2 linked regions of the Gemmobacter sp. 24YEA27 genome follow. The protein of the gene in region 2 interacts with the protein of the main gene of each other region in a pairwise test. Links are inferred from orthologs where the notes say so. Each region holds a gene or a part of one and is shown on either strand. Other genes may lie near its edges. The genes, in order: QNO18_RS16325 and def.

Evidence for each region.
Region 1: the proteins of def (region 2) and QNO18_RS16325 interact in binary tests that used the Escherichia coli proteins (3 or more experiments, as listed by UniProt). The link is inferred for Gemmobacter sp. 24YEA27 from one-to-one orthologs.

What each region holds. Positions count from the first base shown.
Region 1 is NZ_JASJPW010000001.1:3,289,056-3,298,385, forward strand. The notes cover bases 2,408-5,396. They hold QNO18_RS16325 (aspartate-semialdehyde dehydrogenase), read left to right. Parts: upstream 2,408-3,385; coding sequence 3,386-4,408; downstream 4,409-5,396. Other genes in these bases: QNO18_RS16330 (PspA/IM30 family protein), read right to left, coding at 4,832-5,396. Outside these bases: QNO18_RS16315 (alpha-amylase family glycosyl hydrolase), read right to left, coding at 1-1,448; more of QNO18_RS16330, read right to left, coding at 5,397-5,506; QNO18_RS16335 (TetR/AcrR family transcriptional regulator), read left to right, coding at 5,613-6,209; QNO18_RS16340 (DUF4139 domain-containing protein), read left to right, coding at 6,367-8,001; tRNA (5-methylaminomethyl-2-thiouridine)(34)-methyltransferase MnmD, read right to left, coding at 8,002-8,676; QNO18_RS16350 (FAD-dependent oxidoreductase), read left to right, coding at 8,775-9,330.
Region 2 is NZ_JASJPW010000001.1:1,178,291-1,187,235, forward strand. Bases 1-2,828 are described here. They hold def (peptide deformylase), read left to right. Parts: upstream 1-1,067; coding sequence 1,068-1,589; downstream 1,590-2,828. Other genes in these bases: QNO18_RS05830 (MalY/PatB family protein), read right to left, coding at 1-932; def (peptide deformylase), read left to right, coding at 1,589-2,092; fmt (methionyl-tRNA formyltransferase), read left to right, coding at 2,103-2,828. In the rest of the region: more of fmt, read left to right, coding at 2,829-2,996; QNO18_RS05850 (MFS transporter), read right to left, coding at 3,084-4,271; DNA repair protein RecO, read right to left, coding at 4,380-5,183; QNO18_RS05860 (GlsB/YeaQ/YmgE family stress response membrane protein), read left to right, coding at 5,481-5,714; QNO18_RS05865 (hypothetical protein), read right to left, coding at 5,732-5,869; QNO18_RS05875 (LysE family translocator), read right to left, coding at 6,764-7,351; ispH (4-hydroxy-3-methylbut-2-enyl diphosphate reductase), read right to left, coding at 7,370-8,332; QNO18_RS05885 (YqaA family protein), read right to left, coding at 8,450-8,899. UniProt on the Escherichia coli protein: Removes the formyl group from the N-terminal Met of newly synthesized proteins. Requires at least a dipeptide for an efficient rate of reaction. N-terminal L-methionine is a prerequisite for activity but the enzyme has broad specificity at other positions.

The sequences.
Region 1 (9,330 bases), 2.1 Mb from region 2 along the record:
AGGTTAAAGAGGCACAGAAGGTCGCCGCGCAGGAAGGCCAGCACCGGATCGGGCGCGGTCAGGAAGGTGGTTTTTCCGTCGCGCAGCACAGCCTCGGCGCGGCGGAAGGCCAGCATCGCGCGGTAGCTTTCCAGAACCGAGCCCTGGGCGCCCTCCTGCGCGGCGACATTCCTCGCCAGCTGCGGCGCCTTCACCGGCAGCCATGGCGTGCCGGTGGTAAAGCCGCCATTGGCGCTTGCGTCCCAGACCATCGGTGTGCGGGTATTGTCGCGCCCGACCGGCGCCGGCCAGAAGGCAATGCCCTGCGGATCGGTCAGCTCCTCAAAGCCGAGTTCGGTATCGGTCTGGCCGAGCTCCTCACCCTCCCACAGGCAAATCGAGCCCTCGAATGACAGCAACAGCGCGCCCGCCAGTTTCGCAAGGCTGTCCTGGTCGACCGCATAAGGCAGCCAGCGCGTCACCTGGCGCGGCACGTCATGATTGGCAAAGGCCCACATCGGCCAGCCCTGGGGCGCGCCGCTGAAGAACGCTTCGATCCGGTCGCGGAAATAGCCGGGCGTGAAATTCCGCCCGAACATCTCGAAACTATAGCACTGATGCAGACGCCCCGGCGCGGTATAGTCGCCCATCATCTGGATCGCGCGGTGGGTGTCGCCGACCTCGCCCACGCTCGCCGCGCCATAGTCATCCAGCAGCGCCCGGATCCGGCTCAGCCAGGCCAGGTTCTCGGGCCGGTTCTTGTCGAACAGGTGATCCTGCATGTCATAGGGATTGTCGGGCGGATCGGCGAGATCGCGCCAGTCAGCCGGATTGTCGCGCAGCTTCCGGTCGTGGAAATAGTAGTTCACCGTATCAAAGCGAAAGCCATCCACGCCGCGCTCCAGCCAGAAGCGCAGAACCGAGAGCGCCCAGTCCTGCACCTCCGGGTTGTGGTAGTTGAAATCGGGCTGCGATGTCAGGAAGTTATGCATATAGAACTGGCGGCGGCGGCCATCCCAGGTCCAGCCCGGGCCGCCAAAGACCGAAAGCCAGTTCGTCGGCGGCGTGCCGTCATGGTCGGGGTCCACCCAGACATACCAGTCGGCGCGCGGATTATCACGCGAGGCGCGGCTTTCCGTGAAAAACGGGTGCTGATCTGACGAATGGCTGATCACCTGGTCAATGATGACCTTCAGCCCGAGGTCATGCGCCGTGGCGATCAGCGTGTCGAAATCGGCGAGCGTTCCGAAAACCGGGTCGATATCGATATAGTCTGACACGTCATAGCCCATATCCTTCATCGGGCTTCGAAACACCGGCGAGAGCCAGACCACATCCACCCCGAGCCCCGCCAGATATGGCAGCCGCGCGGTGATGCCTGGCAGGTCTCCGACCCCGTCGCCATTCGAATCCTGAAAGCTGCGCGGATAGACCTGATAGGTCACCGCGCCCTTCCACCAGTCACCCACCGCATTGCTCACGCCCGCCTCCTCACTGAACCCACTATATCCTGAAACGTCTCAAACCCTGCCGCGACTAACCCCCTGCCATGGCGCGGGCCGCCGCACGGACATGCCGGCTGCAAAAGCACCTATGGCGGCAGCTTCGTTCCCAAAGCGGGCCCCCACCCGCTGCATGATAAGAACAGCCGGTATACGCGCACATTCCGGCATTCCCGCGCCTCCGTCGCAGCCCCCCGTTTGCGCTCACATTCGCGCCGCCCGGTCGCGGGGGCAAGAGGGCAGGTCCGGTGAGGCTGACACGCGCCGGAACACGGGCGCTTGTATGCATCACAATTCAGCATTTGACGCCACCCGGGGCCCGGCGCAGGGTGCCGCGACGCGAGAAGGAATACCCGATGTCACAGATGACCGCCGCCACCAAAGCCCCGCTGATGACCCCCGTTCTGATCGCGGGTTCGGTCATCCTGATGATCGGCTTCGCGATCCGCGCCTCGTTCGGCGTCTTCCAGATCCCGGTCGCGACCGAATTCCACTGGGCGCGCAGCGAATTCAGCCTGGCCATCGCGATCCAGAATCTCGCCTGGGGGATCGGCCAGCCGATCTTCGGCGCACTGGCCGAGAAATTCGGGGATCGCAGGGCGATCATCGGCGGTGCCCTGCTTTATGCGCTTGGTCTTGTGCTGACGGCGATGGCCACCCAGCCCTGGCAACATCAGATGCTGGCAGTGATCATCGGCTTCGGGATCGCAGGCACCGGCTTTGGCGTGATCCTCGCAATCGTCGGCCGCGCCGCCGCCCCCGAAAACCGCTCGATGGCGCTCGGGATCGGCACGGCGGCGGGGTCGGCGGGCCAGGTTTTCGGAGCGCCCATGGCCGAGTTCCTGATGCAGTATTATTCCTGGCAATGGGTCTTCGTGATCTTTGCCGGCGTGGTGCTGCTGTCGCTGTTCGCGCTGCCCTTCATCCGGTCTGAACATGTCGCCTCAAAGGCCGAGCTGGAAGAAAGCCTCGGCGAGGTTCTGCGCCGCGCCTTCAAAGACCCATCCTACACGCTGATTTTCCTTGGCTTCTTTTCCTGCGGCTATCAGCTGGCCTTTATCACCGCGCATTTTCCGGCCTTTGTCACCGATTTCTGCGGCGCGATTGATCCCGGTGGATTTCTTGCGATGATCGGGATCACGACAACCTCTGCGCTCGGAGCGGTCTCGATTGCGGTGATCGGGTTCTTCAATATCGCCGGCACCATTTTTGCGGGCTGGCTGGGCAAGCGCTATACGAAAAAATACCTCCTTTGCGGCATCTATGTGCTGCGCACCATAGCAGCCGCGGTGTTTTTCCTGCTGCCGATCACCCCGGCCTCGGTCCTGATCTTCTCGGCGGTGATGGGCTCGCTCTGGCTGGCCACGGTGCCGCTGACCTCGGGACTGGTCGCGCATCTTTGGGGGCTTCGCTATATGGGAACACTTTACGGTTTTGTGTTCCTGTCGCATCAGATCGGCGGCTTCCTCGGCGTCTGGCTCGGGGCAAGATGTATGACCTTCATGGCGACTATACCCTGGTCTGGTGGATCGGTGTGGGCGTGGGTGCGTTTTCCGCCCTGGTGCATCTGCCAATCCGTGAACGGCAACCGCTGGCGCAACCGGCCTGAGCGGTACCTGTTGAACCCGGGCAGAGGGGGCTCTGCCCCCTCGCGGCTGCGCCGCCCTCCCCCGGGATATTTAGAGACAGATGAAATCAGCAAAGGCTTTTCATCTGTCCTTAAATATCCCCGCCGGAGGCTTCCCCGGTCGGAACACAGGCGCTGACAATGCCATGAGATATGCCCCCGTCGCCAAACGCGCTTTACCACCTTGCCGCGATCAGATAAGGGGCCTCGTTCCCGGATGATCCGGGACGGGCTTACCCTGCGCGACTTGCAGGGTCAGGGTAACAGGAGAACCCCGATGGGCTATAAGGTCGTCGTCGTGGGAGCCACGGGCAACGTGGGCCGCGAAATGCTGAACATCCTCGCTGAACGCGAGTTCCCGGTGGACGAGATTGCCGTTCTGGCATCGAGAAAGTCGCTGGGCACTGAAGTCAGCTTTGGCGACAAGACCCTGAAGACCAAGGATCTCGACACTTTCGATTTCACCGGCTGGGACATGGCGCTGTTTGCCGTTGGCTCGGATGCGACGAAAATCTACGCGCCGAAAGCGGCTGCCGCCGGCTGCGTGGTGATCGATAACTCTTCGCTCTACCGCTATGACCCCGACGTGCCACTGATCGTGCCGGAAGTGAATGCCGATGCGATCATGGGCTATACGAAGAAGAACATCATCGCGAACCCGAACTGCTCGACCGCGCAGATGGTTGTGGCGCTGAAACCGCTGCATGACCGCGCGAAGATCAAACGGGTGATCGTCTCGACCTATCAGTCCGTGTCGGGCGCCGGCAAAGAAGGCATGGACGAGCTCTGGGAGCAGACCAAAGCGGTCTATAACCCGGTCCATGAAGTGCCGCCGAAGAAATTCACCAAGCAGATCGCCTTCAACGTGATCCCGCATATCGACGTCTTCCTCGACGACGGTTCCACCAAAGAAGAGTGGAAAATGGTCGCCGAGACCAAGAAGATCCTCGATCCGAAGATCAGACTGAACGCAACCTGCGTGCGGGTGCCGGTGTTTGTCGGCCATTCCGAAGCGATCAATATCGAGTTTGAAGAACCGCTGGACTGGCAGGAAGCCCAGGATATCCTGCGCGAGGCACCCGGCATCATGCTGATCGATAAGCGCGAGCCGGGTGGCTATATCACCCCGATCGAATCGGTGGGGGAATACGCCACCTATGTCAGCCGCGTCCGTCAGGATCCGACTGTCGATAATGGCATCGCGCTGTGGTGTGTTTCGGATAACCTTCGCAAGGGGGCCGCACTGAACGCAGTGCAGATCGCCGAGCTTTTGGGCAACCGGGTGCTGAAAAAGGGCTGATCCCTTACGTGACGAAAGACAGAAACAGCGCGGCAGATTTCTCTGTCGCGCTGTTTTCATTGAGGCCCAGTCCGGATCAGCAGATCCGGTGCCGGGTCCGGGCTCCACGCCACGCCCCCTGTCATGCCCGCCCTGTCACGCACGGGTGCCCGAAACTTCTTCCGGCCTTTTACAGACGCTCTCGGAATCTTCCCTGCCTCGCAGAGCCCTGGGCGCGCCGACGGTGGAGCTGACCCGCATCAGTGCGGCCATGGCAAAAAAGCCCCTGGCGGCGAAGCTCGTCTCCATGAAACAGATCCCGCCCGCCATCATCGCGGCGGCCAATATGAAACTGACGAGCTGAACACATTGAAAGCTTTCGAGCTGCGGATCGGCAGGTTGGTCATCTGAATGGCGCTCTGCTGGGTTTCCGGGGGAATGGGGTCAGTTCTGGCGGGATCTCAGACGGGCGAGCACTGCCGCCGCGTCGGTTTCCAGCGCCGGGCCGCAGCCGGCGGCAGCCATGCGGGCGCTGATGGCCTCGGCGCTCTGGCAGCTGGTCAGCGCGGAAAGAGAGGTCTCGCTGACCTCGATGATCTGCTGGCGCTCCTGCAGCCGGGCCAACGTCGCCTCGGCCTCGGTGATGGCAACGGTCACGCCAGTCGTCATCTCCCCCCGCAGCCTCTGGTCTTCAGCCGCTGTCGCGATTTGACTGCCGCAGTCCAGCTCACGCATCCGCTGTTCGGCCTCGGCGAGGTGGCGACGCAGGGCAGCAATCTCGCGCTGATTTGTGTCGAGCGCCGCCCGCATCGCCTTGCGGTCACTCTCCAGCCGGGCAATCGCGGCGGCGCCCTCGCCCGCGAGGTCATCGCGGTCGATCGCCAGCGCGCCGAGGCAGCGGGTCTCCAGATCGTCAATCCGCGCGTCGATCCGCATCAGCATCTGCTTTTCGCGGGCAGACCGGGCCGTCACCAGTGCCAGCGCGCGCTGCGCGGATTGCACAGCCACCGCGCAGTCGCTGATTTGCTGGCGCAGGTCCGCAAGCGCCCTCGCATCGCTGATATCCCGGGTCAGATCAAAGCTGCGGCTGCGGCTCATGCGTATCAGGGTCTTGAACATCTCCGCCTCCATGGTATGAACACCGTTCAAATCCCCATGAACCACAGCTGTGAACGACGTTCAAGAATAAAATGAACACCGTTCAAGGATCGGATCGGAGCGCGACATGGCAGGCAATCGCGAGGCACGCAAGGAAGACCTGCGCGAGCGGCTGATCGCGGTGACCGCGAGCCAGATCGCGACGCGCGGCCTTGCGCATCTGAAGGCGCGCGAGATCACCGCCGAGGCCGGTTGCGCGCTCGGGGCGCTGTACACAGCCTTTGGCGATCTTGATGAGCTGGTGATGCGGGTCAATACAAGGACGCTCGCAGAGTTGCGCGCCGCGCTGGACCCTGTCGGTGCCGATGCGCCGCCGGTGGAACGGCTCCAGGCGCAGACGCGGGCCTATATCGCCTTTGCCTCGGACCGCCAGAAAGAATGGGCGGCCCTGTTTGAATTCCAGCTTGCACCAGAAAAGCCCCTGCCTGACTGGATGCGAATGGAGCAGGAGGCGCTGATGGCCCTGATCGCGGTGCCGCTGTCGCAGGTCTTCCCTGCGCTTGGCGAGGAGGCGCTGATGATCCGGGTGCGGACCTTTTTCGGCGCGGTCCAGGGGGCGGTGCAACTTGCCTTGCAGGACAGGTTCATCGCCGTGCCGCGCGCACAGCTTGATGCCGAGATGTCGGATCTTGTTCTGGCGCTGTGCCGGGGCTTTCCGGCCTGAGCCCGGTCGGGTCCTCTAGCCCCGGGGATCACGCCCGCACCCCGGGACAACTTGTAACGCAGCCCGGCCCCCGATCCCTGGGCCGGGTTTTCCATTCTTGCCGATGCCCGCCCCGCAGCGCTAGCCTGGTGCAGTCATCCCTTACCGGAGCCGTTCCATGCGTGCCCTTCTTGCGGCCCTTCTGGCCACCACCGCCTTCCCCGCACTTGCCGACACGATCACCGCCGGCAGCCAGATTACCTCGGTCACCGTCTACCCTCAGGGCGCTAAAATCACCCGCGAGGTGACCTTCGACAGCCCCTCTGCCGGGACGCATGAGCTGTTGATCACCGATCTGCCGGCCGATACCGCACCGGGCCTGATGCAACTGGCGGCGGCAGAGGGCATCTCGACCGGCGCCTTCTCGCTGCGGAGCGACCGGCTTCCGCCCCGGGGGGAAGTGCTGACCCCCGATCAGCAGGCTGCGAAAGCCACTGTTGAGGCGGCGGAGGCCGGGTTGCGCGCGGCAACCACAGCGGTCGAAGCAGGCAATGCCCGGATCCAGGCCGCCAATGCTAGGGCAGGCTATCTCGCCTCGATCAGCGGCCAGCCACCTGAAGGCGCTACCGCAGAAACGCTGCGTGATTTTGCGAAAGTGATCGGTGAGGAAACCCTCGCCGCCGCCGGGGAAGCCAGCGCTGCCCGCGCCGATCTCTGGCCGGCGCAAAAAGCTCTGGAAGAGGCGCAAAAGGCGCTGGCTGACGCCGAGGCCAGCTTCGCCGCCCTGCCGTCCGCTGCACAGGATTACGCGGTGCTTTCAGTCAGTTTTGAAAGCACAGAGGCCGGGTCCAAAACCATCACCCTCACCCATTATGTCGATGCGGCCAGCTGGCGGCCCTTCTACGACCTGCGCCTGACGCGCAAGGATGGCGCGGGCCTCACCATCGACCGCTCGGTCCTTGTGAGCCAGGAGACCGGCGAGGACTGGAGCGGGGTCGACCTGACATTGTCTTCGTCGCGCCCCTCCGAACAATCTGCGCCTTCGACGCTCTGGCCCTGGCAGCGCTGGATCGAAAAGGAACAGCCCCCCGCCGCAGAAATGGCGCGCAGTATGGGCGCGGGTCAGATGGATATGGCCCCCGCCCCCGCAGCTGTGGCCGCCGAACCGGCAATCCTGCGCGCCAATGCCGCGATGGAAGGCGATAGCGTGGTCTATCATTACCCGCGCAAGGTCGATATCGCCGATGGGGTCGAAGATCTGCGCCTCTCGCTCGATCAGTTGCAGGCAGAGCCCGGGATCTTCGCTCTTGCCGTACCCGCCCGCGACCAAAGCGCCTTTGTCATGGCAAAATTCACCAACAGTTCCGGCGAGCCCCTGCTGCCAGGGGAGGCATTGCTTTACCGCGAAGGGGTACTGGTCGGCACCACCAGCCTTGGCCTGATCCCCGCCGGCAAAGAAACCGAAATCGCTTTCGGCGCGCTGGACAGCATCACGCTGAGCCGCGACATGCCGCAGCGCGACAGCGGTCAGACCGGCGTGTTCTCGACCTCGAACCAGCTGAGTGAGACCGCGATCCTCCGGATCGAAAACCTCGGATCCGAGAGCTGGCCGGTGAAGGTGATCGACCAGGTGCCCTATTCGGAACAGCAGGATCTGAGCGTAAAGACCACGATCTCGCCACAACCGACGGTGACGGATGTCGAGGGTCAGCGCGGCATCATGGCCTGGGAATTCGATCTGGAGGCCGGCACAAAACAAGAGATCTCGCTCGGCTATACGATGAGCTGGCCCGACGGGATGGTGCTGCGCTGATCAGCGCAAAACCCCCGCAGACATATGCCGCTTGCCCGCGAAACCGGGCAGGCGGCTGACCTCGAACCCGGCCCCTGCAAGGGCGCGGCGCACATGGCCGGCCGCGGTATAAGTGGCGAAAGTGCCGCCCTTTGCCGTGTGATGCGCAACCTCGGCCATCAGCGTCTCGCCCCACATTTCCGGGTTTTTCGCCGGAGAGAACCCATCCAGGAACCAGGCATCGGCCCGCCCTGTCCAGGCCGGCAACGTATCCCGTACATCGCCATGCACGATCTCAACTGCGATCCCCGGCAGTCGAAAACGGGCTTCGCCCGCGCTCATCGCGGCCAGAAGCGGCGCGGCAATGGCTGCGGCTTCGGGGAAATGCCGCAGCGCGCGGGCCATATCCTCCACCGCCATCGGAAAAGCCTCGAATGTGGTATAATGCAAAAGGCCCGTGCCCTCAGGGTCCTGCCGGCGCCAGGCCAGCGCGAGGGTCAGGAGGTTCAGCCCGGTGCCGAAGCCCAGTTCGGCGATGCGGAATCCGTCTTGCAGCCGCGCCGGCAGATCATTGCCGCCAAGGAAGACATGGCGCGTCTCCTCCAGCCCGCCCTTCAGACTGAAATAGGGATCGTCAAACCTGGTGGCGACGGGTATCGCATCCTCTAGCCAGCTGAGACTGGCGGTTCCGGGCATGACGGCTTTGGGCAGGTCAGTTTCGGGAAAGTCGGTTTCGGGAATCTCGGGCATGGCTCACCTGACGGGTTGATGCCCCATGCGACAGCGGAGGCGGGATGGCAAGCGTCGATGTGACGGTCTGCGGCGCAGGGATCTTCGGGCTGAGCACAGCCTGGGCGCTGGCAAAGCGTGGCGCAAGGGTGCGGGTGATCGAGACGCGCGCCATCGGTGCCGGCGCCTCGGGCGGCCTGGTCGGCGCCCTGGCACCACATGCGCCTGAGGCCTGGAATGAGATGAAGGCGCTGCAGTTTCGCAGCCTGATCATGGCCGGGGCCTGGTGGGACGAGGTCCATCACACCACTGGGACCGATCCGCTTTATCTGCGGGCGGGCCGGTTGCAGGCAGTGGCCGACAGAGCCGCGCTGGAGCTGGCACGCGCCCGGGAGGCAGCCGCGCGCGACCTCTGGCAAGGTGCTGCCGAATGGCGGGTGATCCCGGCCACGGGCGCCCCCTGGGAGCCTGCCTCCCCAAGCGGCTGGCTGATCTCGGATACGCTGACGGCCCGGATTTCTCCTCGCCGGGCGCTCGCTTCGCTCGCGCATGCGCTGCGCGCCAGGGGGGTGGTGATCAGGCAGGAAGCGGCAGACGACCGGGGTCGCGTGGTTCATGCGA
Region 2 (8,945 bases):
TTGACCGCTGCGTCAAACAGCTGCCGGTTGCCGTCGAGATAGGTCATCAGCGCATCGACCCAGGCGGCCCCCTCGGGTGAGCAGGCGGCGGTGACCATATGCATCCCGAAACTATTGGGCGAAATGCCGATGGCGCTCATGACCGCCGCGAATTTCTGCCGCAGCCCCTCATCCGCGATGATCACATTGCCGATATGGGCGCCCGCGATGTTGAAGGTCTTGGTTGTCGCGGTCAGCATCACCAGCCGGTCGGCGATCTCGGGCGCGGCCTTCGGCATGACGATATGGCGCTGGCCGGGATAGGTCAGATCGAAATGGATCTCATCCGAGACGAGGATCAGATCGTGGCGTTTCGCGAAATCCGCGATCTCGCGCAGCTCAGGCCCGGTCCAGACCCTTCCGCCGGGGTTATGCGGCGAGCACAGGATCAGCATGGTCTCGCGCCCTGTCAGCTGCGCATCCCAGGCGGCGATGTCCAGCTCATAGCGGCCGGAGGTGTTTTTCAGCGCGCATTCCACCACCTCACGCCCCGAGGCGCGGATGGTGCGGGCGAAGGCGTGATAGACCGGCGTCATCAGGACAACGCCGTCCCCGGGTTGCGTAAAGGCCTGCAGGCAGAGCCCCACCGCATTCACCAGCCCATGGGTGGTGAAGATATGCGAAGGATCGGGCTTCCAGCCGTGGCGGGTTTTCATCCACCAGACCAGGGCTTCGAGATAGGGGCGCTCATCGCCGAAATAGCCGTAAACCCCATGATCGAGCATCTTTTGCAGCGCAGCCTGCACCGCTGCTGGCGGGGGGAATTCCATATCCGCGACCCACATCGCAAGGCCCCGGTCATGCGGGATGCCGTAAAGCGTCTCCATCATGTCCCATTTCACGCAATGGGAGCCGAAACGGTTGATGGGCGTATCGAAATCGGGGCGGGTCATGGGGCGTCTTTCTGCACAATACCCGGAATGGCTAGCCCGTGACGTTCAGGCGATCAAGGCGGCTGTCTGCGGGCCTCACGCAGATATGCGCAAATCCCTTGCAGGGAAGGGGGGGGATGACCTAAATCCCCCTCCATGTTGCGCTCCATCCTGATCCATCCCGATCCCCGCCTGAAAAAGCTCTGCGATCCCGTGACCGAGGTCTCGGACGAAATCCGCAGGCTGGCCGATGATATGCTGGAAACCATGTATGACGCACCGGGCGTTGGCCTCGCGGCACCGCAGATCGGTGTGATGAAGCGGCTTCTGGTGATGGATTGCATCAAGGAGGGCACGCCGGAGCCGATGGCGCTGATCAACCCCGAGGTCATCTGGTCATCGGAAGATCTGAACATCTATGAGGAAGGCTGTCTTTCCATCCCGGATCAATATGCCGAGGTGAAGCGCCCCGCGCTGGTCACTGTGCGCTGGACCGGGCTCGATGGCAAAACCGATGAGCGGACGTTTGAAGGCCTCTGGGCCACCTGCGTCCAGCATGAGATCGACCATCTGAACGGCAGGCTCTTCATTGACTATCTCGGGCCGCTGAAGCGCCAGATGATTACCCGCAAGATGGAAAAGCTGAAGCGCGAACGCGCGCGTTCGGAAGGCATGTGATGGCTGTACGTGTCTGCGTGCCTTACCCAAATCCGGTGCTGAAGGCGCCGGCGGCGGATGTGGCAGAGATCACCGATGAGGTGCGCGCGATCTGGCGCGACATGGTTGATACGATGGAGGCGATGCCGGGCTACGGTCTTGCCGCCGTGCAGATCGGGGTGCCTTTGCGGCTTGCCGTGGTGGATTGTTCCGAGGCGCGCGGCCAGGCGGTGCTGATGGCGAACCCCGAGGTGATCCATGCTTCGGTGCAGCCGCGCGACCATGAAGAGGCCTCGCCCAATCTGCCGGGCGTCTCAGCCAGGGTGACGCGGCCGCGTGCGGTGACGGTAAGGTTCCTGAATGCAGAGGGACAGATCGAAGAGCGCGATTTCGTGCATCTCTGGGCGACATCGGCGCAGCACCAGATCGACCATCTGGCGGGTAAGATGTATTTCGACCATCTCTCGCCCCTGAAACGGAAAATGCTGATCGCGAAGGCGGAGAAGATCCGCAAACGCGGCTGAGGAGACGCGGATGCGGGTGATCTTCATGGGCACGCCGGAGTTTTCGGTGCCGGTGCTCGAAGCGCTTCATGCGAGCCATGAGATTGTCGGCGTCTGGTCGCAGCCGCCCCGGCCCGCCGGGCGCGGCAAAGAGCTGCGCAAAACCCCGGTCCATGCCCGGGCCGAGGCGCTTGGGTTGATGGTTCACACCCCCGAAAAGCTGCGTGCGCCCGAAGATCAGGCCGTGTTCGCGGCACTTCAGGCCGATGTGGCGGTGGTGGTGGCTTACGGGCTGATCCTGCCCCAGGCGGTGCTGGACATGCCGGCGCGGGGCTGTCTGAACATCCATGCCTCGCTTTTGCCGCGCTGGCGGGGTGCTGCGCCGATTCAGCGGGCGATCATGGCGGGGGATGCGGCGACCGGCATTTGCATCATGCAGATGGAGGCGGGGCTTGATACCGGCCCGGTTCTGTTGCGCGAGGAAACCCGGATCGGTGCGGAGGAGACGGCCTCCGATCTGCATGACCGGCTGTCCGCGTTGGGCGCCGCTGCGATGATCGCGGCGCTTGACCAGCTGGACGGGCTCGTGCCGGCGCGCCAACATGAAGAGGGCGTAAGTTACGCCGCGAAGATCGACAAGGCCGAGGCAAAGATCGACTGGACACGCCCCTGCGATGCGATCGACCGCCAGATCCGCGGTCTCTCGCCCTTTCCGGGGGCCTGGACACAGGTGGGAGCGGAACGGGTTAAGCTGCTGCGTTCCCGGATCGAAGCCGGTGCGGGAGCCCCCGGCGAGGTGCTGACCGGCTTCACCATTGCCTGTGGTGAGGGGGCGGTGACGGTGACCGAGGCGCAGCGCGAGGGCAAGAAACCGATGCCTGCCGCCGAGGTGCTCAAAGGCCTCACTTTGCCCCCCCGTCTTTAAGACCGGAGGCCAGCCACCTTTTGCAGGAAGCTGGCTCGCGGCTGACCAGGGGCCCGGTTTTCGCAGCGAAAACCGGACAAATTTCTTTTAAGAAATTTGATCCGCACCGCCGCGAGAGGGGCGTTCCACTCCCAGCCGCGGATGGAGTGCGCCTGCGATCCACCAGCAGCCGAGAAAGCCAAGGCCCGCCACGACAAAGATCCCGGGAACTGGCGCGAAGAACAGGATGAGCCAGGCGATCCCGGGGGTCAGAATGCCCGATACATCGCGGAAACTGGCATAGACGGCTGCCATTTCAGTACGCTCAGAGGGTTTGACCGACATCAGGAAGGGCAGCCCGCCGACGACATCCAGTGTCACGAAGCAAAAGCTTGCCGCGAGGCAAAGTGCAACCGCGATCCAGGGCAGGACCGACAGCATCGCCGCCGCCAGCATGAGGCCGCCGCCCGCCAGAAAAGCCAGCCGCACCGAGCGGCGCACCGAGAACCGGCGCGCGGCGCGGTTGATGGCCGGCGCGAGGAACAGGAACGTGTTCGAGACCGATAATACGATGCCGCCGGTCTTGTCGCTCAGACCCGACTGGACGCAATAGATCGGCAGATAGACGATATAGACCCACCAGCCGCAGGACCGCATCACCGCGAAGGTCCAGCCCGCGATCAGCCTTGGCTGGCGCAGAAAGCGCGACAGAAACCCCAGCGGGTTGACCGCCGGCCGGCGCGCCCGCGAGATCTGGCGGCCATTACCCAGCCTCAGCCACCAGAAGACCCCGATCAGCACCAGCGCAAAAAAGCCCGAGAGCAGGAAGGGCGCCGGCGCCCATTGGTGATGAAGCCAGACCCCCAGCACCGGCCCCACCGCCCAGGGGATAGCGGCATAGGCCATCTGCACCCCCTGACTGTGACCCAGCCGGGTGCGTTCGACATAATCCAGCACATAGGCGTTGAGACAGATGAACACCGTCGCCGTCGCCATCGCATTGCAGATCAGCGCGAGCGAGATCGTCAGCGGCGTGCCGCAGACCGCCAGCGCGGTGCCGACAAGATACAGCACCGCCCCCCCGGTATAAGTCCAGCGGCGCGGCAGGAAACGGGTCACCCCCGGCACCATCAGCCCACAAAACAGCGCGACAAACCCCGCCGCCAGATAGGCGACCGAGGTCTTCTGCGCGTCGCCAAGGCTCTGATAGACCGCCAGGGGCATGGCCGAGACCAGCATACCGCGGACAGCGGCCTCAAGCCCGGCAAGCAGTGCGAAATGCTCAACCTTCGGCACCGGACTGTGTTTGAGAGCAAGGGGGAGATCGTAATGGCCCATGCCGCCGACCACACTCCGAAAGAGAAGCCCGGTCTGCACCATTTGCGACAGAGCGTGTCGCGGGCATCAGGTGGCCGGTGGTGCCCCCGCCTCCGGGCGCGCCGTCCCGGCGCGGGCCAGAAGGTCGATAAGCCGGCCCCGCGCGGCGGGCAGGGCCGCCGGCATAGGCGACGCTTTGTCATCGGCGGGTCGGGGCCTGTCGTTCAGAAGCTCACGCGTCAGGAAATGCCCGGTCAGCGCGAGGCCTGGCAGGATGTCGTCCTCGCCCGGCATCCCGCCTGCTGCAAGCGAGGCGGGCAGCGGCAGGAGACGCGCCGCCCAGTCCCCCGCGCCCCGGGCCGAAACCGCCCGGCCCGTCCTGGGACTGACATAGGCCAGCCCTTCCGTTTCGCCGGTCACCGCACAGGAACTCAGATCAAGGCCATAGCCGGTCTCGGTCAGCAATCGGAGCTCCCACAAAAGATAATATGCGGGCCAGCTGGCGTTGACCGGGCCGGTCCGCGTCATCTGATCCAGAAGATCCTGGGTCTCCTGCCACAAAGTGCCATAGGCCTCGCGTTCGGGCAGGCAGAGCTGCAGCAGCGCCGTCACCGCGCCGAGGCCCTCCAGCGCGAGGCGGTCCGCCAGCACCGCCGCACGCGAGCGCAGCGGTTCGACACGAAAACTGCCCAGCTGGTCCTCAAGCCTTGCCGTCCAGGTCAGGTCGAGCTCGTTGCCGGGTTGCAAATGCGCCGCGAGGCGCCGGGATGCGCCGCCCCTGACCAGCCCGGAACACCGGCCATGTTCACGCGCGAAGACGGTGAGAATGGCGGATGTTTCGCCATGCGGTCGTGCCGCCAGAACCAGGGCCTGATCATGCCATTCCATCATCGCCAGAGTTTCGCCTGTGGCCGGTCCGGGGACAAGAGGGAGCGACGCCCCTGTCCGCTGATGCAGACTGACCCGGTACAGTCAACGGCAGACAAAGAGACGCTCCTGTGATGTTTCCGGTCTCTGAGCATTTCCGGTGGAAGGCAGGTCCAGAGGCACTGTAGTGAACCTGCGGCGCAGCTCCGCCTCAGCGTTTACGGGGAGCCCTGCCGGAGGCTTTCCCCGGAAAACAGGGGCGCAGTCTTTCGTCAGGCGCGCGGCGCCCCCATATGTTTACGGACAGCAGGGGAGGGAAGCGTGCCGTTCATCGGACTTTTGATCATCGGGGTTGCGGCCGGGTTTCTGGCCACACGGGTCATGCGGTTGCAGACAGATGTGCCGACCACAATCGCGATCGGCGTATTCGGTGCCCTGATCGGTGGTTTTGCGCTGCGGTTCCTTGTCTGGTCACTGGGCGCTGCTGCGGGATTTGTGGGTGCATTTCTGGGGGCACTGGCGCTGATCTGGGCCTGGAAGACCTGGATGCGGTAATGGGCGGGCGCCGGATCTCATCCGAGCCGTTTCACCAGATCTTTCAGTCGCAGATCCCCGATCCCCCAGATGAGTTTGCCCTGCCAGGCGGCAAACAGGATCTGTGCCGCCTGACGCGCTTTCTCGCCCTGGCCGATCCGCAAAGCCAGCTGCATCTCTACCTGGCAGCGCCAGGCTGTGGCGGCCTCCAGGGCCGCAGTGTCGCGCTGGCTCAGCAGGATGAGGCCGGCGATATGGACGGAACCACCCTCAGATCCATCCTCCAGCGCTTTCAGAAGCGCCTGTGGCCCTTTGCCCTGGCTGGCCTGATCTGCCGCCCCGAGCCGGGCACCTATTTCCTCCCAGCCATTTCGCGCCGCCGCGCCTGCAGACCCTCGACCGAGCCAAAGCGCTGCGCCAGTGTTGATGCTGCTAGACCTGTCGCGCGCGACAGATTGCCAAAACTGATCGCCTTTTCGCCCCCCGTGGCAAAGAGCTGGCGGTCGCTTTCAGGACTTCGGCGTCAGAGAGGATCTTGCGGCGTGGCATGGGCCCAGCCTGCGCGAGGCAGAGGCCGCATTCAAGCCTTTTCCTGTGACCCTTTTGCGGCGGTTTTGTAAGGTGCCATACCTGCACGGGCCAGTTCATCCGCGCGCTCATTCCGGGATGGCCGGCATGGCCCTTGATCCATTGCCAGGTCACCTGATGCCGGTCTGCGCCTGTTCCAGCCTTTGCCAGAGATCGGCATTCTTCACCGGCTTTTTATCGGCGGTCTTCCAGCCATTCCGTTTCCAGCCATGGATCCAGCTGGTCACACCGTTTTTCACATAGGCGCTGTCGGTGACCACGGTCAGCGTCGAGGGCCGGGTCAGGCTTTCCAGCGCGTGGATCGCCGCCAGCAGTTCCATCCGGTTATTGGTGGTATCCGCTTCGCCGCCAGACAGCGTGCGCTCTTTCAGCACGGTGTCACCATCGCGTGCGATCAGCAAAGCACCCCAGCCGCCGGGGCCAGGATTTCCGGAGCAGGCTCCGTCGGTATAGGCGAAAAGATCAGGCATGGCCGGGTGATGTCATGGCGCGCGCTCCAGCGCAAGCCGGGCGCCGAGCGCAGCGAAAGATGCCGCAAAGACGCGCCTGACCCAGGTCATCAGGCGCGCGGAAGACAGAAGGCGCGAGCGACCGGTCGCACCCAGGATCACGTAGAGAAGGAAGGTGGCGAAGGTCATGGCCGTGAAACCAGAGCCGAGTATGACCAGATCCGCCAGCCCGGCCTCTTTCGGCAGGAATTGCGGAATGAAGGCGAGGAAGAACAAAGGCAGTTTCGGGTTCAGCAGATTGAGCAGGATCCCGCGCCAGACGAGTCGCGCGGGCGTGATCGCCATCCCGCCGCCCGATTGCAGCACCGCCCAGGCCATCCACAGCAGATAGGCGACGCCGGCATATTTGAGCGCCTGAAACAGCAGGGCCGAGCTGTGCAGCACCGCCGCCAGCCCCGCCATCGCGACGATCATATGGAAGACCGTTGCAAGCGTGCAGCCCACCGTCGCCCAGATCCCGGCCCGCGCGCCGCCGCCCAGCGTCACCGACAGCGTATAGACCACCCCGATCCCCGGCGTGATGCAGACGATAAACGCGGTCAGCAGGAATTCCGGGCTCAGGATCGCCATGGCCAGCCTTTAAGCTGCGGGCACACGCAGGATGCGCGGCACCTTGAACTCGATATTCTCGACGGCGGTTTCGACCAGCTCGACGGTGACCTCAAAGCGGTCACGGACGGCGTCGATCACCTCATTGATCAGAACTTCGGGCGCGGAGGCGCCGGCAGTGACGCCGAGCGCGGTGATCCCCTCCAGCGCGCGCCAGTCGATATCCCCGGCGCGCTGTACCAGTTGCGCATAGGAACAGCCGGCGGCGCGGCCAACCTCGACGAGGCGTTTCGAGTTTGACGAATTCGGCGCGCCAACGACCAGCAAAGCGTCGATCTTTGGCGCGATCGCCTTCACCGCCGCCTGACGGTTGGTGGTGGCGTAGCAGATATCCTCATGGCCGGGGCCGGTGATGGCGGGGAAACGGGCGCGCAACGCCTCGACAATCTCTGCCGTGTCATCGACGGAAAGCGTGGTCTGGGTGGCGAAGGCGAGCTTCGTCTCGTCACGCACGCTCAGGCCCGCCACGTCTTCGGGTGTCTCGACCAGCAGCACCTCGCCCTGGGGCAGCTGGCCCATGGTGCCGACGGTTTCAGGGTGGCCCTCATGGCCGATATAGATCAGCTGGAGGCCGTTGGTGTGGTGGCGCGCGGCCTCGCTATGGACCTTTGTGACCAGCGGGCAGGTGGCATCCACCGCGATCATCTGGCGGCTCGTCGCCTCGGCCGGCACCGATTTCGGCACGCCATGCGCGGAAAACACCACCGGCCGGTCATCGGGGCATTCGCTCAGCTCTTCGACAAAAACCGCGCCTTTCGCGCGCAGCCCGTCGACCACATAGCGGTTATGGACGATCTCATGGCGGACATAGACCGGCGCGCCCCATTTCTGCAGCGCCATCTCGACGATCTGGATCGCCCGGTCGACACCGGCGCAGAAACCGCGCGGCGCGGCAAGATAGAGCATCAGAGGCGGGCGCGTGGTCATGGGCATTTCCGGATATGGCACAGCGGACTGGTCTGCGGACTGGCTTGGTTGAGAGGTAATGTCAAAGCGTCCCCGGGTCCAGTGCCGCAAGCCCCCGCAGGCGCTCAGTTGCCCGAATAAACCTCAGAGGAAAACGCCGGAAAATCTGTCGAACACCCCGGCCCCAATCAGCGCGAGCACCGCATAGCGGGCGGTTTTTGCGATGGTCACCAAAGCGAGGAACAGCAGCGGATGGACCCGCATCAGCCCGGCAAGCGCCACGATCAGATCACCGCCCGGCGCCCAGCTGAGCAGCAGGGACCACAATCCCCAGCGGGAGAACCAGGCGCGGGCGCGGATCAGCCCCTGATCGCTGAAGGGGAACCAGCGGCTGCCGCGCAGGCGCTCGCCCTGCAGGCCACACCAATAGGTGACGCAGGAGCCGAGGATATTTGCAACAGAGGCCACCAGCACCAGGAGAACCGGCCCATGCCCCGCACCTTGCAGGGCAATGAAGACCAGTTCGGAATTCATCGGCAGCGGCGTGGCCGCGATAAAGGCCGCCAGCGCGAGGCCGACCAGACCCAGGGTCATCAGAAAATCCATAGGGCGCGCTTCTGGAGAGAAGCGCGCCCTATGG